Regions from separate parts of the Cyanobium sp. BA20m-p-22 genome, predicted to be linked through region 2. Evidence: predicted binding sites of a transcription regulator. Region 2 holds the regulator's gene; the other holds the start of a gene.
What was found. The regulator NtcA, encoded in region 2, controls nitrogen genes in cyanobacteria. The targets are predictions, from matches to a motif close to GTANCNNNNGNTAC.
Positions count from the first base shown of each region.

Region 1: KBZ15_RS03615 (P-II family nitrogen regulator) is a predicted target of NtcA. The motif match lies at 15,814-15,827, and genes of this name have one in related genera.

Region 1 is NZ_JAGQCQ010000023.1:189-18,106, reverse strand. It holds gene KBZ15_RS03695 (ArsR/SmtB family transcription factor) at 1-329, shown strand, start outside; gene KBZ15_RS03690 (MotA/TolQ/ExbB proton channel family protein) at 353-841, shown strand; gene KBZ15_RS03685 (hypothetical protein) at 838-1,224, shown strand; gene KBZ15_RS03680 (hypothetical protein) at 1,221-1,586, shown strand; gene KBZ15_RS03675 (hypothetical protein) at 1,546-2,283, shown strand; gene KBZ15_RS03670 (NCS2 family permease) at 2,319-3,926, opposite strand; gene KBZ15_RS03665 (Crp/Fnr family transcriptional regulator) at 4,052-4,687, shown strand; gene KBZ15_RS03660 (response regulator transcription factor) at 4,724-5,416, shown strand; gene KBZ15_RS03655 (cell wall metabolism sensor histidine kinase WalK) at 5,424-6,554, shown strand; gene KBZ15_RS03650 (hypothetical protein) at 6,681-6,899, shown strand; gene KBZ15_RS03645 (Coq4 family protein) at 6,941-7,618, shown strand; gene cysK (cysteine synthase A) at 7,713-8,693, shown strand; gene KBZ15_RS18500 (CAAD domain-containing protein) at 8,720-9,181, shown strand; gene KBZ15_RS03630 (cation:proton antiporter) at 9,197-11,164, opposite strand; gene KBZ15_RS03625 (cation-transporting P-type ATPase) at 11,226-14,012, shown strand; gene KBZ15_RS03620 (ammonium transporter) at 14,017-15,498, opposite strand; gene KBZ15_RS03615 (P-II family nitrogen regulator) at 15,881-16,222, shown strand; gene KBZ15_RS03610 (glutathione S-transferase family protein) at 16,219-17,493, shown strand; gene KBZ15_RS03605 (DUF2808 domain-containing protein) at 17,500-17,918, shown strand, end outside.
Region 2 is NZ_JAGQCQ010000116.1:1,003-10,048, forward strand. It holds partial or broken gene KBZ15_RS11060 (lytic transglycosylase domain-containing protein) at 1-630, shown strand, start outside; gene KBZ15_RS11065 (hypothetical protein) at 642-1,118, opposite strand; gene KBZ15_RS11070 (NIL domain-containing protein) at 1,115-1,543, opposite strand; gene KBZ15_RS11075 (thioredoxin domain-containing protein) at 1,599-2,162, shown strand; gene thyX (FAD-dependent thymidylate synthase) at 2,155-2,901, shown strand; gene dcd (dCTP deaminase) at 2,925-3,518, opposite strand; gene KBZ15_RS11090 (cob(I)yrinic acid a,c-diamide adenosyltransferase) at 3,562-4,140, opposite strand; gene ntcA (global nitrogen regulator NtcA) at 4,350-5,090, shown strand; gene KBZ15_RS11100 (DUF3084 domain-containing protein) at 5,125-6,318, shown strand; gene KBZ15_RS11105 (resolvase) at 6,315-6,794, shown strand; gene KBZ15_RS11110 (DUF3146 family protein) at 6,772-7,029, opposite strand; gene pth (aminoacyl-tRNA hydrolase) at 7,034-7,657, opposite strand; gene KBZ15_RS11120 (TatA/E family twin arginine-targeting protein translocase) at 7,664-8,002, opposite strand; gene psbH (photosystem II reaction center phosphoprotein PsbH) at 8,039-8,239, opposite strand; gene psbN (photosystem II reaction center protein PsbN) at 8,359-8,508, shown strand; partial or broken gene KBZ15_RS11135 (glycoside hydrolase family 38 C-terminal domain-containing protein) at 8,516-9,046, opposite strand, start outside.

The DNA of each region.
Region 1 (17,918 bases), on a different contig from region 2:
CCTCCCCGCACTACATGCCCCTGGCGGCTGGCCAGGCCCGCCAGTTGCTCAAGGCCCTGGCCGATCCGATCCGCATCCAGGTGGTTGAGGCCCTTGGCGGTGGCGAGCGCTGTGTCTGTGAGCTCACGGCCGAGCTTGGGCTGGCCCAGTCGAAGTTGTCCTTCCATCTCAAGGTGATGAAGGAGGCTGGCCTGATCGAGGCCCGCGAGGAGGGCCGGTGGACCTATTACCAGCTCCAGCCCGAGCTGCTTGGCCAGCTGGGTGCATGGTTGGCCTCCTTGGCATGTCAAGCAAGCCGGATACCGGCATTGACATGCGGGAGTTCATAGCCTCCCGATGATTTGTTTGCTCTATGGCATCTGCCCTCTCCCTGGGGAAGGCCTGCGGGCCGGTTGCCCTGCCCCTGCTGGTGCTGTCGTTGGCCGTTTTCACCATCGGCTTTGATCGATGCGCCTTTTGGTGGCGGTGGTGGCGCCGTGGCCGGCGCCCCTGGCGGGAGTTCGGCGCCGCGATGGCCCAGGCGCCTTCGCCTGAGGCGCGCCGCGCTGTGCTCGAAACCTGGGAAAGGCAGATGGCCTGGGGTGAACCCCTGCTGCAGGCGGCCGTGGTGCTGGCGCCCCTGCTGGGCCTAATTGGAACCACGGCAGGGCTGATGGCCGTGCTGAGGCAACTGGGCCCCCAGTTGCTGTTGCCGGCCAACGCACCCCTGGCCGGCTACGGCGATGTGTTGCTGCCCACCCTGCTGGGATTGCAACTCACCTTTGTGGCGTTGGCCCTGTTGCTGCTCAACCAGGGCCTGCGCCAGTGGCAGCTGGGCCTTGGCGCAAGCATTCAGCCATGAAGTCGCCAGTGCTGGAGGCCAACTGGCTGACGCTGCTGCTGGTGCCCCTGGCGGCCTGCACCATCACGGTGCTGTTTGCCGTTGCGGCCCTGCCGGCCCTGCTGCTTGCGCCCGACCCCACGCCTGCTGCCGAATCCGTTGGGGCCCCCGGCGAGACCCTGGCTTTGGCCCTCACAGGCCAGGGCAGCTGGATCCTCAACGGCATGCCCCTGACCTCAACCATGGTTGCCCGGGTCCTGAGGGCTCGGCCGCGCAGCGTTGTCGCCCTGCGCTTCCAGCCCTCTGGAGCCTTGAGCGCTGCCCAGGTGGCAGGCTCCCTGGCCTGGTTGAAGCAGCACTCAACCCTGCCGGTTCGGTTTGAGGCGCCGCCGGTGGCTCGATGAACAGGCCCCTACTGCTCCAGGCCCTGGCCCATGGGCTGCTGGCTACTGCCCTCTGCGGCCTGGCCCTTGGCCTGGTGCTGCTGCCCCAGCAACGGCGGCTGCAGCGTTCCCTGGCTGAGGGGGTGATCAGTCTCAATGTCGCCGCCGACGGCCAGTTGAGGCTGCTGAACCAACCCATCGCCGCCGCCGAGCTCCCCGGCCTGCTGGCCGAGCAGGTCCGGCGGCGCAGGCCGGTCCGCCTGCGGCTCGTGCCCGATCCCGATACCCCCTGGGCTGAGGTGCGTCGTCTCCTCAGCCAGCTCGACTCCTTGCCCCTCTTCCTTGAAATCCAGCTTCCTGCCCCTGCCGCCGCGGCTGGCTGACCCCCGGGTCCGTCGCTGGGGTACCGCCCTTCTGGCTGCCTTGGCCCTGCAGCTGCCGATCCTGCTGGCCCTGCAGGCTGGCTGGCCGGAGGCCCGCCGGCCTCGCCGCCCTGCGCGGGTCGATGACACCCCGATCCTGTTGAGCTGGAGTCGCCCTGCCCCGTCAGCTACACCGGCGGCCTCCCTGAACACCATTCCCCTGCAGGGCCTCCTGGCCCTGCCGCCGCCGCCGCCCGCCGCCCTTGTCCCGCCGCCGACCAGCACGCAGGCGGCTCCTGCGACCCAGTCCTCTTCTCGGTACTCCTCCCAGCCCTCACCTCTGCCCTCCTTCCCGCCCTCCCCCCTGCCCCGCCAGCCCGGTGAAGCCTTCCTGCTGGCCAGGCAGGTGGCCGCGGGGGGCCAGCCCGGTGAGGCTTCCGCCGGCTTGGTCGCGGTGCAGCGGCGCCAGTGGTGGTTGCTTCCGGGCCAGGAGAAGGCCCTGCTCTCGATCTGGGCTGCTGCCAAGGAGCAGCCCCTGCCGGCTGGCCTGGGTTCCCAGCCCCAGGGGATTGAGATTCGCAGTGTGGCTCCCGCGGCCGCCGAGCCCCTGGCCCTCGGCGACTTGCACGGCCGCTCGATTCGCCTTGGCAACGAGCTCTGGCTGCTGTGGCGCCAGGGCTCGATCCTCTGGATCCTGCGGGGGGGCCAGGCCCCATAGGCCGGCGCCGGCTGGGGATCGTCACAGGCTCTAGATCAGTGGGGGCGCAGGCGTCCGGCCAGGGCGGCCAGCAGAAACACCGCCGCCATCAGCAGGTAGCCCACCGCCCAGAGCGAGCCCACTCCCCAGCCCACCTGCAGCACCGTGTCTGCCTGGGTGAACCGCCAGGCATGGATGACGCCAAACCAGGAAAAGCCTGCCGCCACGGCCGCAGCCAGGCTTGCAGCCAAAAAGCGCTGCTCAATCACGTAGACGAGCATGGCCGCCAACAGCATGGCGGTGATGATCTGGCCCTGTTCGAGGGCAAAGGCGCCCGCCGCCCACACGTCCGCCTGGCGCAGGGGCTCCAGCAGGGCAGGCCCGAACGGCTGGAGCCCACTGCCGGCCCCGCCGGCCCTCAGCCCAGCCTTGAGCAGCAGGGCTCCCCAGCCGGCCAGACCCGGCAGCAGGCCCAGGGCCACCGCGGGAGCATGGGCACTGGGTGTGGCCTGGAACGCCTGGGCGGCGATCACCAGGCCGATGTAGAGCACGATCGCCATGCCCGCCTCAATTGGCACCAGCTGGGACACCACGCCAAATAGGCCCAGCAGGCAGGCGATGGCCATCACCACCCCGTTCAGCCAGGAGTAGCCGATGCGGGCGCCCATGGCTTTCCAGCCCGGATGGCCGATGTAGATCGTGGTCGGAAAACACGAACCCAGCGCGGCCGCCGCAATCGTGCCGATGCCGTTGATCAGCATGGAGCTGCGCACGGGATAGCGATCTCCGGCGGCCTCGGCGCTTTCGATGTTCTGGAGCGAGCCGAGCAGGTTGAAGAGCCCCATCGGCACGATCACCCCAAGCCAGGGCACCAGTTGGCCGCGGGCCTGCCACAGGGCCCCCAGCTCCAGATGGGGAAGCTGCAGGCCCACCTGGGCCACCTGGTTGCTCCAGGTCTGGGGATCGAGCTTGATCAGGCCTGTCCCCCAGGCCAGCGCCATGCCCACCAGCACAGCCAGCAGCCCACCTGGGATCGGCAACTGCAACCGGCCGTAATAGGTGGCCAGAATTACCGCCAGCACCGTGAGCCCCACCACCGGTTGGGCATAGGTGCGCAACAGAAAACCCAGGGCGATGTAGCCCAGTGCAATCCCCGCCAGGGTGGAGAGCAGGGCGGCTCTGGGTAGCCACCGCCTGAGCAGTTGGGCGCAGAAGGCACCACTGGCCTCGATCAGACCCGAGCCCAGGCAGGCCACCAGGCCCGCCTGCCAGGAAAGTTGCACGGCAGCGGCCTCATCCAGCCCCGCCGCCAGGGCCGCCAACTTCACCGGCAACATCACCAGGAACACATAGGCAAACAGGCTCACCGTGTTGATGCCGTAGGGGAGGGCAGTGCGGTCGCTGCGGCCCTCCAGGCGGGCCAGCCGGTAGGCCTGCACGGCGTAGGCCCCATTCCCCACCAGCAGGCTGATGCCGGTGGCGGGCAAAATTGTGCCGAGGAGCAGGGTGTCTGGATAGCCGAGTACGCCGCGGCATAAACCCAGGATCAACAGGATCTGGATCAGGTTGTCCAGCCCCAGGCCCAGGAAACCGTCCAGGTCTCCAGCCACAAACCAACGGGGTGCGCTGACACTTGCGGTGCCAGTTGGCAGGGAATTACTCATGGCCACCAGATTGGCAGGTGCGGTCCGCCGGGCCCTAACCGACCCTTAAACACGGGACTACCGGGCCTTTGCCTGGTGGGGCGGGGCGTTCCATAGCGTTCTGGAAATCCTGGGACTCGCTCGCGATGGTGTTTACGCCTTCCCTCCAGCCGGGTCGCAGCGACAGTGTCCGCGAGCTGCTCGAGGCCAGCTACGAGAAACGCAGCCTGGTGCACCTCGCCGCGGGCAGCCAGGTGCCCCTGCTCAAGCGCAGTATCTGGCTGGTGGTGCGCGGGATGGTCAAGCTCAATGCGATCACCATCCACGGCGACGAGCTCCTGCTTGGCCTGGCCGGCCCCAACGAACCCTTTGGCGATCCCCTCACCAACGTGGATGCCTATTCGGCAACAACGCTGGTGAGTACGGATCTGCTCTGCGTGAGCTGTGAGGAAATCCAGCGCTCTCCCCACCTGGCCATGGGGCTGCTCCAGGGCATGGCGGCCCGCTACCGCCAGTCCGAGGCCCTGCTTGCCCTGCTGGGCCTGCGGCGAATTGAGGAGCGGGTGCGCGGTTTCCTCGAGTTGCTCACCAACGACTACGGCCAACCCTGTGAGGAGGGGCTGCGGCTCGACATCAAACTCACCCACCAGGAGCTCGCCAGTGCGCTCAGCACCACCCGGGTCACCGTGACCCGCATCCTGGGCACCCTGCGCGAGGAGGGCTGGCTCCACATCGATTGCCAGAGGCGTCTGGTGGTGCGTCACCTTCCCAAGCGTCGATAACCCCGGCTTTTGCGCCGGGCCGGTGAGAATGGGGCCATGCAGCCTTCCTTGCTCGTCGTCGAAGACGACGAAACGATTCGCGAGACAATTTGTGAGGCCCTTGAACTGGAGGGTTTCGTTGTGCGGCCCTGCGCCAACGGTCGCGATGCCCTTCAGCTCCTGCAGCGGCCCGCCGATGTCAAGGGGTTCGATCTGGTGGTGCTCGATCTGATGCTGCCCGGGCTGGGGGGCCTGGATATTTGCCGCCAGCTGCGCCAGCACAGCAACCAGACCCCCATCCTGGTGGTGAGCGCCCGCGACACGGAAACCGATCGGGTGCTGGGCCTGGAGGTGGGTGCTGACGACTACCTGGTCAAGCCCTTTGGCATGCGGGAGCTGGTGGCCCGTTGTCGGGCCCTGCTGCGCCGCTCCACCAGCCATATCGCCCGAGATCGGGTGCTGGAGCATGCCAACCTCCGCCTCTTCCAGGAGGAGTGCCGGGTCACCCGGGATGGCCTGGAGGTGAATCTCTCCCCGAAGGAATACCGCCTGCTGGAGCTGTTCATGCTCAACCCCAGGCGGGTCTGGAGCCGCGACCAGCTGCTGGAGCAACTCTGGGGAATTGATTACTTCGGCGACAGCAAAACCGTCGACGTCCACATTCGCTGGTTGCGCGAAAAGCTTGAAGCCAGCCCCTCGGCTCCGGTGCACCTGGTGACGGTGCGGGGCTTTGGCTATCGCTTTGGCTAGTTTTGATTTGGCTAGTTTTCTGCTGGCCTTCGGGCTCGGGGCGGCCCTGGGCTGTTTGGCTTGCCTGCTGATTCTTCTCTGGCGCCAACGCGGTGGGCTGAGCCGGCGATTGCCCCGGGCTAGGCAGCTGCTGAGCTGGCTGGATTCCTCAGCTACCGGCTGGATCCTGCTGGATCAGGCTGGCAACATCGGCCACATCAACCCCAGGGCGGAGGAGCTGCTCCAACTCGATGCTGGCAGGCTGCTGGTGGGGCAGCCCTTCGTTGAAATCTGTGACGACCCCGCCCTGGTCGGCAGCATCAGGATCGCCCGCCGCCAGGACAGGCCCCAGCGACTGGAATGGCACACCGGCAGCCACGACCTCGACGTGATGGTGGTTCCCGGCCGGGTTGGCTGGCTCGGGGTGCAGCTGCAGAGCCGTCGTTCCCTCGATGCCCAGCTGCAACAGCAGGAGCGCTGGGTGAGCGATGTGGCCCATGAGCTCAAAACACCGCTCACGGCCCTGTTGCTGGTTGGCGACAGCCTGGCCGGCCAGGTCACCAGCCAGAACGTGCGACTGGTGGAGCGCTTACAGCGGGAATTGCTGCGGCTCCAGGAGCTGGTTGGCGATCTGCTCGAACTTTCGCGCCTGGAGAACAGCCTGCCGGGTACGGCCCAGCGCACTGGCCTGGTGGACCTGCCCTCCCTGGTGCAGCAGGTGTGGGCCAACCTGCGCCCCCTGGCCGACCCGCGCGGAATCCGGCTCGAGTTGCAGGCGCCGGCCCAGCTGCAACTGCGCGGTGACAGTTCCCGGCTACATCGGGCCCTGCTCAACTTGCTGGACAATGCCCTTCGCTATAGCCCCGATGGCGGGGTGGTGCGGGTGAGCATCGACAGTCGCGCTGAATGGTGCCAGTTGGGTGTAACAGACCAGGGCCCGGGCCTCAGCGAAGATGATCTGGCCCATTTGTTTGAACGCTTCTACCGGGGCGATCCCTCCAGGGCACGCAGTCAACGCATCGGCAGTGGCCTGGGCCTGTCGATTGTGCAGCAGATTGCTGCTACCCACGGTGGCCGCATTCAGGCCAGTAATCAGCCCCAAGGCGGTGCCCAGTTGGAACTTATCCTGCCTGGGGTGATTGGTCCAGGCCATTGCTAATTGCAACGGCCTCTCGCCCAACTGGCCCCGCAGAGGTCGATTCCGCATTGACGGGTGGCTAGTTTGATTGTTATTGATTCGAAGATCATGCATTTCTGGGCTCCCGAGATAGATCCATCCCATCCGATGGACTGCACCCAGGCCGAGCGCTATGCACTTAAGCGCCTTGGTGACTGCACATTTGTGGCGATTGCCGGCGAAGATCAGCGCTTGGTGGACGTGGGCAGCACCACAGAGGCCTATCTGTTTCATACCCATGAAGCGGCCCTGCGGGCAGCCAATGAGCTCAATCGGGGCGGTCGCGGGCCCATTGATGTCGTCAAGATTGAGTGGGAGCCGGCCTGAATCAATTCCGGCTTGGCTCCATTCCTCGTGAACTGATGTCCATGTCGCGATTTGGCGAGCTGCTGCGGGCGGCGAATAACTTCAAGCTGCTGGCGGCGATCGGCCGCAGTGGCGGTGAGCTCAGTTCGGTTGCCGATCTGCTCGACAACATGATCGACAGTCCCCAGATGTTGGATTCGGTTCGCCGCTTCCGGGCCGTGCCAGGCGGCGCAGCAATGCTTGAGGGGCGCTACCCCCCGCTCCAACCGGACATTGATGGGTTGATCCAGCTGCCCGAGGGCAGTCTGGGCAGGGTTTATGCCGAGCTGATCCGCCGGCTCAACTACGACCCGGAATTCTTCCGCCCGCGTCCAACCAGCAGCGAGGCCCAGTGGCTCACCCAGCGGGTCGCCACCACCCACGACATCCACCACGTGGTGGCGGGCTTTGGCACCATGCCCGCCGGAGAGAGTGGGGTGCTGGCGATTACCGCCGCCCAGCTCGGTTTTCCGGCCTACGTGCTGCTCACCACGGCCGCCCAACTGGCCAGCTTCCGCTTTCAGACCGACCGTTTTGAGGAGCTCAGCTGCGCCGTGGCCCACGGCATGGCGATCGGCCACCAGGCCCAGTGCCTGCTGGCGGCCCGCTGGGAGGAGGGTTGGGAGCGCCCCGTCAGCGAGTGGCGCCAGCAGCTCGGCATTAGCGACCCCGCCGATGGCCGCCCCTACGGCCTGGTGTGACGGACACCTTCAAACCCAGGTGGTGCCAAACAGCCATTCCTAGGCTGGCCAGCGGACCCGGTCTCCCGGTCTGCCCCATTCCCGCACCGATCGGATGACCAGCATCTATGCCGACAACAGCCTCACCATTGGCAAAACCCCTTTGGTGCAGCTCAACCGGGTGACCCAGGGATGCGGGGCCCGGGTGCTGGCCAAGATCGAGGGCCGCAATCCCGCCTTTTCGGTGAAGTGCCGCATTGGGGCGGCCATGATCTGGCGGGCGGAGCAGGAGGGCCTGCTGGGGCCGGGCAAGGAGCTGGTGGAGCCCACCAGCGGCAACACGGGCATCGCCCTGGCCTTTGTGGCGGCGGCCAAGGGCATTCCGCTCACCCTCACCATGCCTGAAACCATGAGCCTGGAGCGGCGCAAGTTGCTCACGGCCTATGGCGCCAAGCTGGTGCTCACCGAAGGGCGCATGGGTATGGGCGGTGCGATCGGTGCCGCCAAGGAGATGGCAGCCGCAGATCCCGACCGCTACGTGCTGCTGCAGCAGTTCTCCAATCCAGCCAACCCCCAGATCCACCACGACACCACCGGCCCGGAAATCTGGAGCGACACCGACGGCCAGGTGGATGTGCTGGTGGCGGGCGTGGGCACCGGTGGCACCATCACCGGCGTCAGCCGCTACATCAAGGAAACCCTGGGCAAGTCGTTGCTGGCGGTGGCGGTGGAGCCCAGCAACAGTCCGGTGATCTCCCAGGCCAAGGCCGGCCTGGAGCTCAAGCCCGGACCCCACAAGATCCAGGGCATCGGCGCCGGCTTCGTGCCGGCCAACCTCGATCTCGATCTGGTGGATCGGGTGGAAACCGTCACCGACGCGGAAGCCGTGGCCATGGCCCGCCGTCTGATGAAGGAGGAGGGCATCCTGGCTGGCATCTCCTGCGGCGCCGCCACTACCGCTGCCCTGCGGCTGGCCCGGGAGGATGGTTTTGCTGGTCAGACAATCGTGGTGGTGTTGCCCGATTCCGGTGAGCGTTACCTGAGTTCGGTGTTGTTTGAGGGGGTGTTCAACGAGCAGGGGCTGGCCCCCAGCTGAACTCCGCCTTATAACGACTGTGGCCTGTGTCGCAAGCTGACTTGGTTGAAGTCAATGCCCAGCCTCTCCCAGCGCCCCCCACACCGGAGCTGACGCCAGAGGTTCTGGAGTTGCCAGCTGAGCAGATTCTCGAAGCCATCCCCCAGGCAAGCCCGGCTCCCCTGGCTCCTCCTGCTGCAGAGCCTGGCCTGCCCCTCCAGTTTCTCAACCAGCTGCTGCAAAAGCTCGGCGCCGCCCGGCTCCAGTCGCTCGCGGATCTGTTGCCAGCGGCGCGCCTGCTGCTGCTGGCGGGGCTGGCAGGTATGGCTCTGCGCCTAACAGGCGCCACCCTTGGGGCGATCAACGAGATTCCCTTGCTGGGGGGGCTGCTGGAGCTGGTGGGCCTGGTGGCCGTGCTCAATTTTCTGGCCCGAAATGCCTTTAAGCAGCAGAAGCGAGCTGAGCTGCTCGAGCGCATCCGCAAACTCCGCAACGATCTCCTGGCCTGAACTAACCTGGCAGGCTCAGTGGATCTGATCAGCCTCCCAGTCGCTGGGGCCGATCACAAACAACACGTCCCCCTGTTGGAAGGACAGCTCGCCCGGCGGGTTGCCGATCGTCTCCTCCTGGCGCGTCACCGCCAGCACCGTGATTCCGTGTTGCCTGCGCAGGCCACTGGTGGCAATGGTGCTGCCGAGCAGGGGCGAGCTGGACCCCAGTCGCAGGCTTTGGGTCGCCAGGTTGGGTACCGTCACCCGCAGGTCGTGGACGGTGGTGGCCTCCCTAGCCAGGCCACGGGTCATGCTCCGCCACTCGCCCCGCACATCGCCGATCAGGTTCTTGATGTCTTCCCGGGGTACCAGCATCCGCGCCAGCACCCTGGAGAACACCTCGATCGACACCTCCAGCTCATCGGCGATCACCTCGTCGGCCCCCAGGGCCATCAGGGCCTCCACCTCGCGTAGGTAGCGGCTGCGCACCAGGATGTAGGCGTTGGGGGCGACCCGCCGGCAGAGCTCCACCACCCGCCGGGCTCCGGCTGGATCGTCGATCACCACCACAATGGCCCGGGCCGCTTTGGCCTGCACCAGCTCCAGGATCGGTGGCTGGCTGGCGTCGCCGTAGTGGATCGGTTCCCCCTGGCCCAGAGCTTCCTTAACGATGCCCGCATTCACTTCCACCACCGCGTAGGACACATTGCTGCGGCGGGCGGTGTGGGCCAGGTTGCGGCCCGTGACCCCGAATCCCACGATCAGGATGTGGGCGTTGTAGGTGTGGCTCGATCTGGCCGACTCCTGCAGCCGCCGCGGCTGTTGCAGCCGTTTCAGGGGAGTCTGGCCGAGCCATCTCGCCAGGGCTGGGCCACTCGCTACCAGGAAGGGCGTGGCGATCATGCTGAGCACGGCCACATCCAGCACGGTTTGGAAGATGGTCTGGTTGAGCAGCCCGGCGGCCACTCCTGCCTTGGAGGCCACCAGCGAAAATTCACCCACCTGGCCCAGGGCCACCCCGGCCAGCACGGAATTGCGCAGGGGCAGGCCCACCTGCAGGGAGGCGATCGCTGCCACCAGCGGCTTGATCAGCAGCACGCAGAGTGTCAGCAGGCCGATCTGCCAGGGGTGGCTGAGCAGAAACCCCACATTGAGCAACATGCCGATTGACACGAAGAACAGGCTCATCAGCACGTCCCGGAAGGGCAGCATCACGGCCACGGCCTGATGGGAATAATCCGATTCCGAGAGGATGAAGCCAGCCAGGAAGGCCCCCAGGGCGAGCGATAGGCCCAGCGACTGGGTGAGCACGGCGATGCCCACACAGAGCGTGAACACCCCCAGCAGGAAGGCCTCCGAGCTGCGGGTGCGGGTGATGCTCTCCAGCACAAAGGGCACCAGCCAGCGGTAGGCGCAGAAGCCGAACGCCCCCACTAGGGCCACCTTGGCCAGCAGCAGGCCGATCGCCCCCAGGCCTGAGCCACCGCCAGTGCCCGCCAGCAGCGGCGCCATCAGCATCACCGGCACCACGCCGATGTCCTGATAGATCAGGATCGACAGCACCGAGCGGCCGTGGGGTGTCTCCAGCTCGGCCCGCTCCTGCAGCATGCGCAGCACGATTGCCGTGCTCGAGAGGGCAGCCACAAAACCCAGATAGATCGCCTGCTGGGGGCTAAGGCCCGTGGGTAGCAGCAGGGCGGCCACCACGGCGGCGGTGCCGAAGAACTGCAAACTGCCGCCCACCGAGAAGTAGCGCTTCAGCCGGGTCAGGTCGGCGATGGAGATCTCCAGGCCGATCACGAACAGCAGCAGCACCACGCCGATCTCGGCCAGCAGCTCGATCTCGTGCACGTTGCGTACTAGGCCCAGCAGTTCCGGCCCGGCCAGCACGCCGCCCACCAGTAGGCCGATCGCCGAAGGCAGTTGCAGCCGGTGGCACACCAGGGTTGCCAGCACCGACAGGCCGAAGATCACCACCAGATCGATCAGCAGGCTCAGCATGGGGGTGGGCGCCTAGGCCGGGCCTGTTCATGATGAAACAGTCCGCGTCACCTCTGGTTCCGTGCTGCTCTCGGCCAGCCAGCCGATCTGGTGCCTTCCCGCCGCCGCGGTGCCGGCGGCGCTGCAGACCACCCCCGAGGGCCTGGGCCAAGGGGAGGCCCAGCGGCGCTTCGAGCGGTTCGGCCCCAACCGCCTGCCGAGCCTGCGCCGCCGTTCCCTGCTGCTGCGCTTCGTTGACCAGCTGGTGCACTTCATGGCCCTGCTGCTCTGGGTGGCCGGCGCCCTGGCATTTGCGGCGGGTACCCCCCAGCTCGGCTGGGCCATCTGGGCGGTGGTGTTGATCAACGGCCTGTTTTCCTTCTGGCAGGACTACCAGGCCGAGCGCACCCTCGAGGCCCTCAAGCGCTCCCTGCCTCGCCAGGTGCGGCTCTGGCGCGATGGCCTGCCCGTCCAACTCTCCGCTGAGCTGTTGGTGCCCGGTGATCGGATCCTGTTGGAGGAGGGGGATCAGGTGCCTGCCGATGCCCGCCTGATCACGGCCGTTGAGCTCAGCCTCGATCTGGCGGTGCTCACCGGTGAATCCCTGCCGGTGGCGCGCCATGCCGATCCGATTGCTGCCGGGGAGCCTGGCAAGGCGGCCGTCATCCCCACCCGTGAGCGCGCCAACCTGGTTCTGGCGGGCACCACCGTGGCCAGTGGGCGCGCCGAGGCCATCGTCTATGCCACCGGCGCCGAAACCGAGTTTGGCCATGTCGCCCACCTCACCGCTGCCACCCCCCGCGGCGTCAGCACCCTGGAGCAGCAGGTGGGGCACATCGTGCGCACCATCACCGCCATCGCCCTGGCGATGGGGGCCATCACCTTCAGCCTCAGCCTGCTGTTTGTGGGGATGGGCCCCATGGAAAGCCTGGTTTTTGCGGTTGGGATCATCGTGGCCAACGTGCCCGAGGGCCTGCTGCCCACCGTCACCCTGGCCCTGGCCATCAACGTCCAGCGCATGGCCAGCCAGAAGGCCCTCGTGCGCAGGCTTTCGGCGGTGGAAACCCTGGGCTCGGTGAGTGTGATCTGCAGCGACAAGACCGGCACCCTCACCTGCAACCGCATGGCGGTGGAGGCCCTGTGGTTGCCCCAGGCCGGGCCTGCCGATGAGACTGGGCTGCTGGCTGAAGCGTGCCTCTGCTCCAACGCTCGCCTGGATCGCAGCGGGGCTGCCGTGCGGGCCCTTGGCGATCCCACCGAGACGGCCATGTTGCTGGCCGCATGGGCCCGCGACCCCAGCATTGAGGCTCTGCAGCGGAGCCAGCCCCGCCGCCGGGAGCTGCCCTTTGATTCCCATCGGCGCCGCATGAGCGTGATCGTGGAGCGCGATGGCGCCCTGCGGCTGATAACCAAGGGGGCCCCCCTCGAGTTGCTGGCCCACTGCTCTCCGCAGGGGCGCGCCGAGGCGATTGCCGCCAACGACGACCTGGCGGCCCGGGGCTACCGGGTGATCGCCGTGGCCCAGCGTTGCCTGGATGGCAGCCTGCTGGCTGCTCCGGCGGATCTGCTGGAGAGGGAGCTCACCCTGGTGGGGCTGATCGGGCTCTATGACCCGCCCCGGCCCGAGGTGCCTGAGGCCATCCGCCAGTGCCACCAGGCCGGCATCAAGGTGACGATGGTGACCGGTGACTATGGCCTCTCGGCCCAGGCCATCGCCCGCCAGATCGGCCTGCTCGATCCCCCAGCTGGCAATGGCGGGCCATCCGCCGCTCCGGGCCAGGCCGATCCAGTGCGGGTGATCCAGGGTGACCATCTCGATCGGATCAGCGATGTGCAGCTGCGCCAGCTGCTCAAATACCGCACCCGCTTGGTGTTTGCCCGCATGGCCCCCGAGCAGAAGCTGCGGCTGGTGCAGGCCTACCGCGCCCTCGGCGAGGTGGTGGCCGTCACCGGCGATGGGGTCAACGATGCGCCGGCGCTGCGGGCCGCCGATGTGGGTGTGGCCATGGGTCTGGAGGGCACCGATGTGGCTCGGGAGGCCGCCGATGTGGTGCTGCTCGACGACAATTTCGCCACGATCGTCACGGCGGTGCGCTACGGCCGCGGTGTGGTGGCCAATATCCGCAAGTTTCTGCCCTACGTGCTGGCCAGCAACGTGGCCGAAATGACGCCCTTTCTGGCCATGGTGACCTTCCAGATCCCGGCGGCCCTGACCGTGCTGCAGATCCTGGCGGTGGACCTGGGCACCGATCTGCTGCCAGCCCTGGGCCTGGGGGCCGAGCCCCCCGAATCGGGCTTGATGCACCAGCCGCCCCGTCGCCGCACGGCAGCGCTGCTGGATCGTCCCCTGATGCTGCGCGCCTATCTGGTGCTTGGGCTAGCGGAAGCGGTGATTGCCATGGGGGGCTACCTGCTCACCTGGAGGATGCACGGGCTTGGCTGGGATGATCTGCGCCGGGCCGCTCCCCTGCTGCTGCATGGTCAGGCCGGCCCGGTGCTCACTTCCATCCAGCACCAGGCATCCAGTGTGGCTTTCACCTGCATCGTGGCCGGCCAGATCGGCGCGGCACTGGCCTGTCGCAGTGAGAGGCGCTCCGCCCTGGCTGATTTGGGGCGGCGGCCATGGCTGAGCAACCCCCTGCTTTTGCTGGGAATGGCGGTGGAGGTTGGTTTTACGGCCTTGCTGCTGGGCTGGCCACCCCTTTCCGGCCTGTTTGCCATGACCCCTTTCGATGCCAGGCTTGGCCCCTTGGTGTTACTGGCGCCCCTGGTGGTGATGCTCGCCGACGACCTGCACAAATTTTCGCCCAAATATTTAGGCACAAAAAAGCCCGCGGCTGGCCGCGGGCTGGGGGAAGGGGTTGGCTGAATCCCTACTTGGCCGCAGCGGCGAAGTCTGGATAGGCCTCCATGCCGTGTTCGCCGATGTCGAGACCCACGATCTCTTCTTCAGAATCGACCCGGATACCGCCAAAGAAGGCGCCGACGATCGACCAGAGAATCAACGATGCAACGATTGATACCACTGCAAAGGTGAGAGAGCCGACGAACTGAATGCCCAGCTGGGAGAAGCCGTGGCCGGTGAACAGGCCCTTGTCGATGTGGAACAGGCCAACCGCCAGGGTTCCCCAGATGCCGCAGCATCCGTGGACTGAAAAGGCGCCTACCGGATCATCGATTTTTAGGCTGTCAATCAACGCCACTGCGAAGACGACGATAATTCCGCCAAGGAAACCCATGACCCAGGCAGAAGTCATCGAGATGGCATCGCAGCCAGCCGTGATGCTGACCAGGCCGCCGAGGATACCGTTGATGGTCATGGTGATGTCAGGCTTGCCAGGCCGCTTGTCAGGGCCGAAACCCGGCAGCTGGGAGGCCAGGGTGGCTGCGATACCGCCACCAGCTGCACCAAGGGTTGTGGTGACAGCGATGTAGGGAACCTCGGGGGCCATCGAAAGCCAGGAGCCGGGGTTGAAGCCATACCAGCCGATCCAGAGGATCAGGCAACCAAGGGTGGCGATGGCCATGTTGTGGCCAGGAATCGCCTGGGGCTTGCCATCGATGAATTTGCCGATCCGGGGGCCAAGGATGATGGCGCCCATCAGCCCTGCCCAGGCACCCATCGAGTGCACCACGGTGGAGCCGGCAAAATCAATGAAACCAAGACGATTTAACCAGCCACCACCGAGGCCTGCATCATCGGGGAAGTTCCACTGCCAGCTACCCATAATGGGGTAAACGAAACCCACCAGAAAGATGGAGAAGATGATGAAAGTAGTGAGCTTAATACGTTCAGCCACCAGGCCTGAAACGATGGTGGCTGCTGTGCCTGCGAAGGCAACTTGGAAGAGGAAGTCAACACTGGGAACCAGGCTGCCATCAGTTACCATCTCAGGGGTAACTGTTGGATCGAAGAAAAGTCCTCCGAACTTTAACCAACCAGGAATCACCCAGTCTGCGTTGTACATCAGCTTGTAGCCGATGAACCAGTAGGCGCTTGCGGCAACTGCAAAGACGAGAAGGTTCTTGAAGAGAATGTTTACGGCATTCTTCTGGCGGCATAGCCCGGCTTCCACCATGGCGAAACCGGCGTTCATGAAGATCACCAGAATCGCGCTAACCAGCAGGAAGAGGTTGTTTGCAAGAAATGCCGGAGTGAGTTCGGGAAGCTCGGCTGCGTGGGCTGAAAGATTGAATACACCCAGGCCAAAAAGGGCCAGGGGCACGCAGGCCAGCCAAACGAGGGAGCGGCTGCTGCTGAATCCGCGAATGCTGCGGAACAACATCATCGGACCTTCGGAGAGGCTGGCCTCGTGGAGGCGTTTGCGCCTCGGAGGGGTGGATGCAATGGTCATGGGCAGTTCAGAAGGACGGCTGCGCAGATGGGGGATGGTCGAAATCCCAACGCTGGGAACAATGAGCTCTTCCAGGGAGATGGGATGTTCGTTTTGTTACCAAATCGCGCCCAGGCAGGGGTTCGGAGCCTCGCCGCAATGATTCCCGCCCGACTGCAAAGTTTTCGAACAAAATCCCCAAAATGTTCGCCATGAGCATTATTTCTGAGCTATGAGTGCGGGAAGCGAAGTTCTGCTTCTTTGTAAGATTGGTTCTTGGGGTTGGGTTTGTCGAATGCGGCCCTTTTGCTGGGCCTGACCCCTTGGGCGGCGTTTGAATCGGTTGCTACAGAAGGGGCGCCTGCTTTTTCGCTAAGAACAAAACGATTGCCACTGGTATCGCGTGAAACAGATTCAAGCTGTCATCCGTCCTGAAAAGCTCGAACCGGTCAAGGATGCCCTGGTAGCCCTTGGCATCAATGGTCTGACCGTTTCATCCGTCCAGGGTTTCGGCAAGCAGATGGGCTACACCGAGGTCTACCGAGGGGTGAAAATTGAGGCGCGCCTGCTGCCCAAGATGATGATCACAACGGTTGTCACCGACTCTGCAGTGGCCGGTGTGCTCGATGCAATTCAGGCCGCTGCCCGCACCGGCGAAGTAGGCGACGGCAAGATCACCGTCACCCCTGTGGAAAATTCCATCCGGATCCGCACCGGCGAAACCGGCGACGCCACCCTGGATTGAGCCCCCCCGCCCCTGCCCTGGCCAAACCAGACGCTGCCTTGAGTTGGGCAGAGCTCCAGATTCTCTCTAGCGACCAGCCGGATCCGGGCTTGGGCCCCACCAACGCCCAAGCCAACCTGCGTCTCTTTGGCCAACCGGAGAATGCCCTGCGGGTCACCCTTTTCCGTGACCACCATGCCTGGTGTCCCTACTGCCAGAAGGTGTGGCTCTGGCTCGAGGAAAAGCAGATCCCCTATCGGATCCGCAAGGTCACCATGTTTTGCTACGGCGAAAAGGAGGCCTGGTTCAAGGGGCTTGTGCCTACAGGCATGCTGCCCGCCCTCCAGCTCGATGGGCGCCTGATTACTGAAAGTGATCGCATCCTTGAGGCTCTGGAGCGGGCCTTCGGCAGCCTGGGGCCGGCCATGGGCGACCCCGAGGTGCTCCAGTTGCGCCAGTTGGAGCGGCTGCTCTTCCGTGCCTGGTGCCAGTGGCTCTGCGCGGCGGGGCTCGGGCCCCGGCAGGAGGCTTCAGCCCAGGCCGCCTTCGGCCAAATGGCCGCTGCCTTCCAGCAGGCCCTTGAGCTGCAGCCTGGCCCCTTCCTGCTGGGGGAGCTCAGCAGCGCCGATCTGGTGTTCGTGCCCTACGTGGAGCGGATGGCGGCAAGCCTGGCTTATTACAAAGGCTTCCTGCTGCGCCGCCAATACCCCGCCATAGACCGTTGGTTTGCCGCGCTGGAGCAGCGCACCACCTACCTCGGCACCCAGAGCGACTTTCACACCCACGCCCACGACCTACCGCCCCAGATGGGCGGCTGCTACGCCAGTGGCTCGGAGGTTCAGCGGCAGCTGGCCGCCCGGATTGATCGGGGCCCCTGGCCGATCGAGGCGCCCGATCCGGAAACCAGCCAGGCCGAACCAGCCCACTCCGCGGCTGTGGCCCTGGGCCGGGTGTTGAAGCACCGCGCTCCGATCCTGGCCAGGAACCCAGCGGGGCCGGCGGGCTTCGATCTGCCCCTGCGAACGGCCCTCACTGCCCTGATCCGGGGCGGGGTACTTCCCCCGCCGCCCGGCAGTGCCGCTTCTCTGCGCTACCTGCGGGATCGAATCAGTGTGCCCCGCGACATGCCCCTCCATGCGGCCCGCCGCTTACGCCAGGCTCTGGAGGCCACCGCGGCCCTGGATCCCCAGGATGGCGCGCTCCAGGGGCCAGCCATTCCCGTGGCCCACCGGCGCGACCAGGATCCCCAGCCATTTCTGCAGACCCCACCTAGGGTTTTGCCACTCGCCTGATCGTCGGTGCCGCTCTCTCCTCTCCGCCGGATCGCCCCCGGCTGGGCCCTGTCGGCTTGCCTGGGTGCCACCTGCCTGGCCCCCGCAGCTCTGGCCCCCGCGGCTGTGGCAATGGAACTGCGGGGCACCACCTACTTCACCAGGCCCCCCTGGAATGTGGACCTGGTGAGTTACTACACCACCGTTTGGCAAAGCCGCGCCGAGTACTACTTCACCATCAGCCTCGATCCCGAGGCCGGGGCCTCCCTCGGTGGCCTGACCATTCAGCAGACCCGCGGCGTGGACACCCGGTTTCCTTTTTTTGTCGAGCGCACCTCGGCGTTTCTGGGGCGGCCCCGCCGCCAGGGTGCCCGGGTGCCAGTCGAGGCCAGCTTTGAAAGTGATGCGCGCCGCTTCACACTCCGATTCCCCGAGCCGGTTTCACC
Region 2 (9,046 bases):
CGCAGCCAACGCCCAGCGCCTCCCAGGGGCCCTGAGGAGCTGGTGCTGGAAGGCCGGCTGCGCAGGGCCGTGGGCGACCACTGGATCGGCCTGGGCCAACTGGAGCAGGCCAGCCTGCGGCTCCCCACCAACCAGGCCTGCGGCCTGGGCAGGGTGCTCGCCAGCAGCCTGCAGACCGCCAGCTTCGTTGCGGAACTGGAGCAGGCGGCGGCCGAGGCCGGCCTACCGGCGACCCTGCTGGCGGCCGTGGCCAAACAGGAATCGCGCTTCAGCCCAGGGGTGCGCTCCAGTGCCGGCGCCGTGGGGCTCCTGCAACTGATGCCGGAAACGGCGGCCGAGCTTGCTGGAGGCCCCTTGCCGCCAGGGGCCCTCAGCGATCCCGGGCGCAATGCCCAGCTCGGAGCCCTCTATCTCAGCAACCTGCGGCGCCAGTGGCAGGGCAATCCGGTGCTGATGGTCGCCAGCTACAACGCCGGACCAGGCGCCGTGGCCGGCTGGGTGAATCCCCAGCTGCAGCTGCAACCTGAACTGTGGATCGAGGCAATTCCCTATCCGGAAACCCGGCTTTACGTCAAAAAAGTGCTGGGGAATCTCTGGAGCTTCCAGCAGCGGCCCACACCCCGTTGTTAGTCATCGCGCTGTTAGAAGCCGCTAGCAAGCCCGCGACCCAGGGCCGCCCCGGCCAACACCAGCACACCCAGGCCCCCCGCCAGGAGCAGGGGCGGCGGCGCCACACGCACCCTGGCCAGATCCAGGCGAGCCAGCAGCACCGTCGAACCCAGGATCAGCACATTGGCCAGCACCGCAAGGTGGAGCAGGTAGAGGCCCCCCACCGTGACGATCAGCAGGCTGATCACCAGGCTCATCACCCGGCTGGCCGCCATCAAATTGGAGATCCGCTGCAGCAGCAGATCGGGCATGGTGCAGACCAGCACCACCAGCAGGGCATGGAGGCAATCGATCGACCAGAACAGGCTGGATAACTGGCCCATCCCCGAAGACGCCGCGCCCTCGAGCGGCTGGCTCCAATGCAGCCCTTCGTACACCGAAACCACCGCCAGAACCAGCAGCATCGGGGCCCGCACGGGCAACAGCAGCAGCCTCCAGATCGCTTTCATGGTGTCGCCTTCACAGGTAGGGCCAGCACCAGGGCAATCGCATCTAGGGGGCAACTCGGAATGCACTGCTCACAGACCAGACAGCGTTGCGCATCGAACTGCAGCTGCCAGGCGGGCTGATGCAGAGCCAGGGCCCCGCTGGGGCACACACTCGAGCAGAGGCCGCAATCGACGCAAAGCTGGGCATCGATGCTGATCTGGGCCGGGGCCCGATTGAGCGAAAGCCCCTGGCTTTCCAGCCAGGTCTCCGCCGCGGCCAGCTCATCGATGTCACCCGACAGCTCCACCACCATGGTGCCGCTCTGGTTGGGCGCGATCTGGGCCTTGAGAATCTTGGCGGCAATGTCAAAGTCCACCGCCAGCCGATAGGTGATCGGCTGGTGAACCGCCTCGCGGGGGAAATGGAGGATGAGGCGCCGTTTCACAGGGAGGCCCCTTTGCCTTGGCCTTAACGCTAGCAAGCACTGCCAAAGTGAGGTCATGGTGAATTCCCCCCCCACCCCAGCTCTGGGCCAGGGCGAAAGGCTGCTGCTACTTCTGCTGGCGGCCCTACTTGCCGGCGGCCTGCTGTGGTTCCGCGGTGGCCTCCACCCTGAAGCCCCGCTGGAGCGCCTGGCTCGCCAGTCCCTCGACCTGCAGGTGGCTCTCCACAACGGGCGGCCAACCCTGGTGGAGTTCTATGCCGACTGGTGCGAAGCCTGTCGCAGCATGGCTCCAGCCATGGAGAGAGTGGAAGTCCAGCACCGCGGCCAGCTCGATGTCGTGCTGCTCAATGTGGACAACCCCCGCTGGCAAGCGGAGCTGGAGCGATATGCGGTCAACGGCATTCCCCAGCTTGAGCTGTTTGATGCCACCGGGGTGGCCGTGGGCCGGGCCATCGGCGCCCGCAGCGCCGGCGAACTGCAGGCCCTCAGCGACGCCCTGCTCAGCGGCCAGCCCCTACCCCAGCTGGCGGGGGTAGGCCAGGTCAGTGCCCTTGGCGGCGATCCCACGCCCAGGGCCGCAGAAGCTGGCACCATGGCCTCACCCCGCAGCCATGGCTGAAGCCGCCGTGTCCCTTGATCCCCGCTTCCGCGTTGAGCTGATCGCCGCCACCCCCAACCCGCAGCAGTGCGTCTATGCGGGCATGCACCAGGACTACTGCGAGGGGTTCGTGGCCGCCGATCGGGCCAACTGGCCCGATGAGACCCAAGCTGGCGAGATCTGCGTCAAACGGCTACTGGCCGGAGAGCGGGGCCACTACGGCCCCCTCGAGCACGCCCAGATCGTGCTCAATGTGGGCTGGTTTCCCCACTCGGTGATGCAACAGGCCCGCACCCACCGGGTGGGGGTTAGCTTTGATGTGCAGTCGATGCGCTACACCGGCGAGCGCATCTGCCGGGCCGCCCGAGGCGAGCTGGAGCTCGAAGAGGTGTTCTATCTCAGGCCCGTTTGCTATTACAGCGACCGCAAGGGCAAGAAGTATCACTATTCGATCGAGCAGCGCGCGATCGATCTGGAGCTCTGCCGCGCCGCCGCCGAGCGCTACCGCGACCTGCTGGCAGCTGGCTTCGCCGAAGAACATGCCCGCGGCATCCTGCCCTTTGATTACCGCCAGCACTTCGTGGTGAGTTTTACCCTGCGGGCCCTGCTGCACTTCCTCGACCTGCGGGCCAAACTCGATGCCCAGCAGGAAATACGCGAACTCTGCGACCTGATCTGGCCCCACCTGCAGGCCTGGGCCCCCCAGTTTGCCGACTGGTACGAGAAGAGCCGGCTGCACAAGGCTCGGCTGGCACCCTAGCGACTCCTATTCCCCTGGCAGCTCTAAATACGGGCCAGGGTGACCCGCTCTGGTTGGTGCTGATACTTGCCAGCGCGATCCTGATAGGTGGTTGCGCAGGGATCCCCCTCAAAGAACAGCAGCTGGCAGATACCCTCGTTGGCATAGATGCGGCAATCAGCTCCTGAGGAATTACTGAACTCGAGGGTGAGATGGCCCTCCCAGCTCGCCTCAGCCGGCGTGGTGTTGACAATGATGCCTAGACGGGCATAGGTGCTCTTACCCAGGCAAATCACGGTGATATTGGCGGGCACTTTCATCTTCTCCAGCGCCACACCGAGGCCGTAGGAGTGGGCCGGCAGAATGAAATAGACCCCGTCTTCATCCTGATTTAGGGGTGCAGGCTCAAGGTTGGCGGGATTGAACCGCTTCGGGTTCACCACCGTGCCCGGCACGTGCCGGAAAATTAAAAACTCCTTAGCCGAGAGCCTCAGGTCGTAGCCATAGGAGGAGCAGCCGTAGCTGAGCACCGGTGAGCTCGCCGTGTCCGGATCCAGGTGGCGCACCAGACTCGACTGGAAGGGCTGGAGCATCCCGGAGGCGGCCTGCTCATTGATCCAGCGGTCGTTCTTGAGCATTGACGGGAAGGGGAAACAGGAACGACGGGGCCATCAAAAACCCCTAGAGGCCACGCCGCAGCTTGGTGACCTGGTCGGCCATGGCCATCAATTCAGGAGCCATGGCCGGGCCGGTCACAATGACATCCAGATGGACCGGACGGCGCTCCAGGGTGGCAAGCACCTCAGCTTTATCGAGATAGCCCAGCTCCACTGCCAGCCCCAGTTCATCGAGCACCAGCAGGTCCACGGCCCCACTGAGCAGCTGCTCTCGGCTGTAGGCCCACACCTGCTGCACCGCCGCCAGAGACTGGGCCGCCAGCGACTGGGCAGCCAACTCCTCAGACTGGCTGGCCGCCGGCTCCGAGATGCAATAGGGCACCCCGGGGCGCAGCCACTGCAGGCGCCCACACAGCCAAAGGCTGCTTTCGAGCCCCTGATCCACCCCTCCCTTGAGCAGCTGGCTCACCAGCACCCTGCTGCCCAAGCCGGCGGTCCGCAGGGCCTGGCTCAACACGGCCCCAAAACTGCCCCGAAACGGGGCAGTATGAATCTGCAGCAGCCCCTCCTGTTGGGCTACCAGACGCAGCACAGGGGCCGGGGGGACTGGGGCAAGGGCGGCAAGGGGCAAGCTGGCGGTCATGAACTCCCTGAAACGACAGCCGCTGATGGGCGACTGCGCGAAGCTGAATGTAGCGGCATCGGGTCGCTTCACAAGCATCCGACCCCATCCCTAGCGGAAACACCTGTACCAATGCCCGTCGCCCCAGGGGGAGAGCCAGGAAACCGTGTGTATTGCTACAGGGATCCCCACAGGCGATCCTTAAGGTCCCGAGATATGCCAGAGCCATAATGGTTGGCGCCACCCACGGATTCAGCCGTACCGCCAACGCTCCAACCACGGGGGCCCCTGGTTCGGTGGCGGGTATGGGCAGTGCCGGCCAGGCGGGTCCCACCCTGCAGGAAGTGATCCGCGGGCTGGCCGGCAGCACTGCCGAAACAATAGAGCGGGGAAAAACTATCTTTTTCCCCGGTGATCCGGCCGAACGGGTCTATCTTTTGCGCCGCGGTGCCGTGCGCCTGTCGCGGGTCTACGAATCCGGTGAGGAGATCACCGTTGCCCTGCTGCGCGAGAACAGCCTGTTCGGCGTCCTCTCCCTGCTCACGGGCCAGCGCTCAGATCGCTTCTATCACGCCATCGCCTTCACCCGGGTGGAGATTGTCACCGCGCCGGCGACCTCCGTGCGCAAGGCGATCGAACAGGATGCCAGCGTGGGGCTACTGCTGCTTCAAGGTCTCTCCTCGCGGATTCTGCAGACCGAAACGATGATCGAAACCCTCACCCACCGGGACATGAGTTCGCGGCTGGTCAGTTTCCTGCTGGTGCTCTGCCGCGACTTTGGGGTTCCCAGCAGCCAAGGAATCACCATTGATCTGCGTCTTTCCCACCAGGCCATCGCCGAAGCGATCGGCTCAACCCGGGTGACCATCACCCGATTGCTCGGGGATCTGCGCAACGATGGCTTAGTGCAGATCGACCGTAAGAAGATCACGGTGTTTGATCCCATCGCCCTGGCCAAGCGCTTCAGCTGAACTCCGGAGATACTGGGGCCGGTCGCAGACGCACGTGACGGGTTGGCTGCTGATCCTGACGCTGCTGGTGCTGGGCGGAGTGCTCTCCAACCTGGGCGACCGTCTGGGCAGCCGGGTGGGCAAGGCGCGGCTGAGCCTGTTCAGGCTGCGGCCCCGCAGCACCGCTGTTCTGATCACGGTGCTCACCGGCAGCCTGATCAGTGCCATCTCCCTCGGCCTGATGCTGCTGGTGAGCGAGCGCCTGCGCACGGGCCTGTTTGAACTCGACCAACTGGAGGAGCGCCTGGCCAACAGTCGTCGCCTGCTGGCCAGCAGCCAGCTGGAGCTCAACCGAGCCGAACAGGGCAAGCGAGATGCCCAGCAGCGCTTTGAGCAGGCCCAGGCCCGTGCCAGCAAGCTGCGGCAGGAACTGGCCCCCCTGATCGCCCAGCGCAATCGCCTGGAGCAGGAGCGCTCCCGGCTCAACCTCGAAGTGCGGGACCGGGACGCGGAGATTGGCCGCACCGAGGCCGAATTGAGCCAGGTGCGCAAGCGAATTGCGGCGGGAGCCCAAGAGCTCAAGGATCTGGAAAGCAACCTGATCGCCCTGCGCCGCGGCGATGTGGTGATCACCAGCGGGCAAATCCTCTCCAGCGCCAAGGTGGCCCTGGAGCGCCCCGAGCAAGCCCAGCAGGTGATCACGGCCCTTTTGCAGCAGGCAAACATCAACGCCTTCCGCCGGGTGTTACCCGGCCAACCACCGGATCGCCAGATCCTGCTGGTGCCCAGAAACGACATCGCCAAACTGGAGGATCTGCTCGCCAAGCCCGGCCGCTGGGTGGTGAGCATCCTCTCGGCCGCCAACGTGCTGCGGGGGGAGCGCCAGGTGCTGGCCTTCCCCGACTTGCGGCCAAATCGACCCGTGGTCAAGGCCGGCGAGGTGCTCGCCAGCACCACGGTGGAGGGAGACCTCACCGGCCCAGATGGCATCAACCGCCGCTTGAACCTGCTGCTGGCGGCGGCCTATGCCCGCGCCCAGCGCCAGGGCACGCTGGTGGAGGGGTTGCAGTTCGACGCAGCCAGCCTGAACCAACTGGGTCGGGCCCTGGGCGAAAGACCCGCTGGCCAGGTGGTGCAGCTGGAAGCCGTGGTGCTGCGCGATGCCGACACCCCCGATCCGATTGCAGTCGAGTTGCGCTGGTTGCGACCGCCGGCGGACGACATCCCGAGGGGGCCCCGGCGCCCATGACCGGCATGCAGGCATCCGCGTTGATCGCCGGTCTCGACCCAGGCAGCAGCAAATGTGGCCTGGTGCTGGCCGATTCATCCCAGGGGCAGGTGCTGGAGGCGGCAATCCTGCCTCCTCCAGCCAGCCAGGCCCTGCTGCAGGCCTGGCAGCAACGCGGCCTGGCCAGGGTGATTCTGGGCAACGGCACCGGCAGTCACACCTGGCGACCCCTACTGCGCCAACTCAACCTGGAGCTGACCCTGGTTGATGAGCGCGGCAGCAGCCTGGCCGCCCGCCAGCGCTACTGGGAGCTGGATCCGCCAAACCCCTGGATGCGCCTACTGCCCACCGGCCTGCGGCTGCCCCCAAGGGATATTGACGACGTCGTAGCCCAGCTGCTGCTGGAACGCTGGCTGGGGGAACCGCTGCAGCGCCGCAACGGCGAGGTGCTGCGCCAGTGGCCACCCAATGGGTTTAAAAACGGGCCCGCACCGTGAACACATAGTCACCGCCGGGTTCGAGCTGGTAATCCACCTTGAGCAGGTAGCGCAGCAAGGCGTCCTGGATCAGGGCCCGCCCCAGGGAGGGCTCCACACTCAGCTCGCCGCGGTCAAACGCCCAGCGGAAACTCCAGCGATACCCACCGGCACTGACTTCTCCCTCCAGCACCCGCTGGCTGAAGCTCTGATGCAGGACGCGGAGCTGGGCAGTGGTGGCGGGTAGCGGGGCCATCGACTCATGCTGGCGTGCCGTGGGGCTGAAAACCGTTGAGCCGATTCCCCGCCCGCTCCAGGCCCAGGCGCTGAATCAGACCAATACCCGTTTCCACCTCACTGAGCACCGCCTCCAGCAGGGGCTGCTCGGCGGCACTGAAGCGCCCCAGCACGTGGCCGATGGTTTGGGCGCGGCGTTCGGCCGGATCCTGGGCGGGGGCCCCGATGCCGATGCGCAGCCGGGGGAAATCCTGGGTGCCGAGGTGATTGATAGTGCTGCGCAGGCCGTTGTGGCCTCCCGAACTACCCCTGGCCCGGAGCCGCAGCTTGCCCAGGGGCAGGTCCATATCGTCGACCACAACGAGCAGCTGGGCTGGATCCAGGCCAAACCAGTCGAGCGCGGCACGAATCGAGCGACCGCTTTCGTTCATGTAGGTCTGGGGCATCAACAGGCGCAGCCGGGCCGCACCCTGACCCACCTCGGCGAGCAGGCCGCGCAGCTTGGTCTGCTGGCGAAAGGAGGAGCCTGCGGCGGCAGCCAGCCGCTCAAGGGCCATGAAGCCAACGTTGTGGCGGGTGGCGGCGTAGTTGGCCCCGGGGTTCCCCAGACCTGCCACCAGCTGTAGGGCCGAACTGGTCGCAATCACCCGAGCTCAGGCGGGCGGGCCGTCAACGACTTGGGGCAGCCCCAAAGCTCCAGACTCAACCACCTGCCCAACCGCCTGAATCTCCCCAGGCCGTGCCTCGGGGAGGTTGGCAGTGGTGATTTCAGAAGTAGTGATGTCGGCAGTAGTGATGTCAGCGGTGGTGATGTCAGCAGTGGTGATAGCTGATTTGAATTCCTTCTCGAATTCGGAGGAGGCCGACTGGAACCCCTTGAGGGTGCGGCCCAGGGTTTTTCCTAGCTCCGGCAGACGCTTCGGCCCGAACACCAGAAGCCCGATGGCGGCGATCACCGCCATTTCGGGGAGTCCAATGCCGAAGATGTTCATGGAGCCGGTTTTGGCAGGGGAGGGATGGCCGAGGCCTCAGCCAAGTCCATTCCAGTTGACCGTGATGCCCTCGAGCAGCAGGGACTTGTTGTACAGCTGGAGAATCACCAGCAGGAACACCAGGAACAGCACCATGAAGATGCCCATCACGGGCGTGGTGCCCCAACCGGGAACAACCTTGCCGTACTCGGAATTGAGTGGCCGCAGGATGTCGCCGAGGCGGGTGCGTTGGGCCATGACTGCTGAAGCCCCTCGGGCATTGAATCGCTGCCGTTACTGTAAGGGCCCTGGGCGCCTTGCCGCGCTGGGGCGTCGAGAGTTGTGACGCAACCCGACATCTGCACCTTTCCCTAGCCATGGATCCAACCACCACCAGCTCACCGGCCCTCTCCGTGGCCCTTGCCGTGCTGGCGGTGCTCCTGGCCCTCACCGGTTTTGGGGTGTATCAGGCCTTCGGCCCCCCGTCAAAGGGTCTCACCGACCCCTTCGACGACCACGACGACTGAGAGACGACTAAGAGAAGACTGAGAAGCGCCAAAAACCGATGCTCCAGGGCAGCAGCAAGCAGGGATCCCCGCCTGGCAGCTGATCGAGGGACAGGGGCCTCTCCAGCCCATCGAGACGCTGCAGCAATTGCCAGTTGGGGCCCAATTCCAGGCGGCGGCGACACGGGGAGCAGTTCTGCACGGTCAGCACCACGGTTGCTGTCGCCCCCGAGGGCCGGCAGCCCAGCAGCAGCAAACCCTCCCCCAGGCAAGGCAAGGCCGGGCGCGGGGCGGGCCGGGCCGGGACCGCCGCCGGCCGCAACCAGAGGGGCTCGCGAAAGGCCACGGCCTGCTGGGGCACCCCGGCGCAGCCCCAGCCCAGGCGACAGGGCATCAGGGCCAGCCGCAGCCGTTGGCGGCCGTTGTCGGCGCCGGGGTCAGGCCAGGTGGGGGCCCGCAGCAGGGACACGCCCAGCTGGCTCGGGCTCGCCGAAACCCCCTGGGGGCCATCGAGTAACACCGCCACCCCCCCATCGGCAGCCACCGACGCGATCCAGCT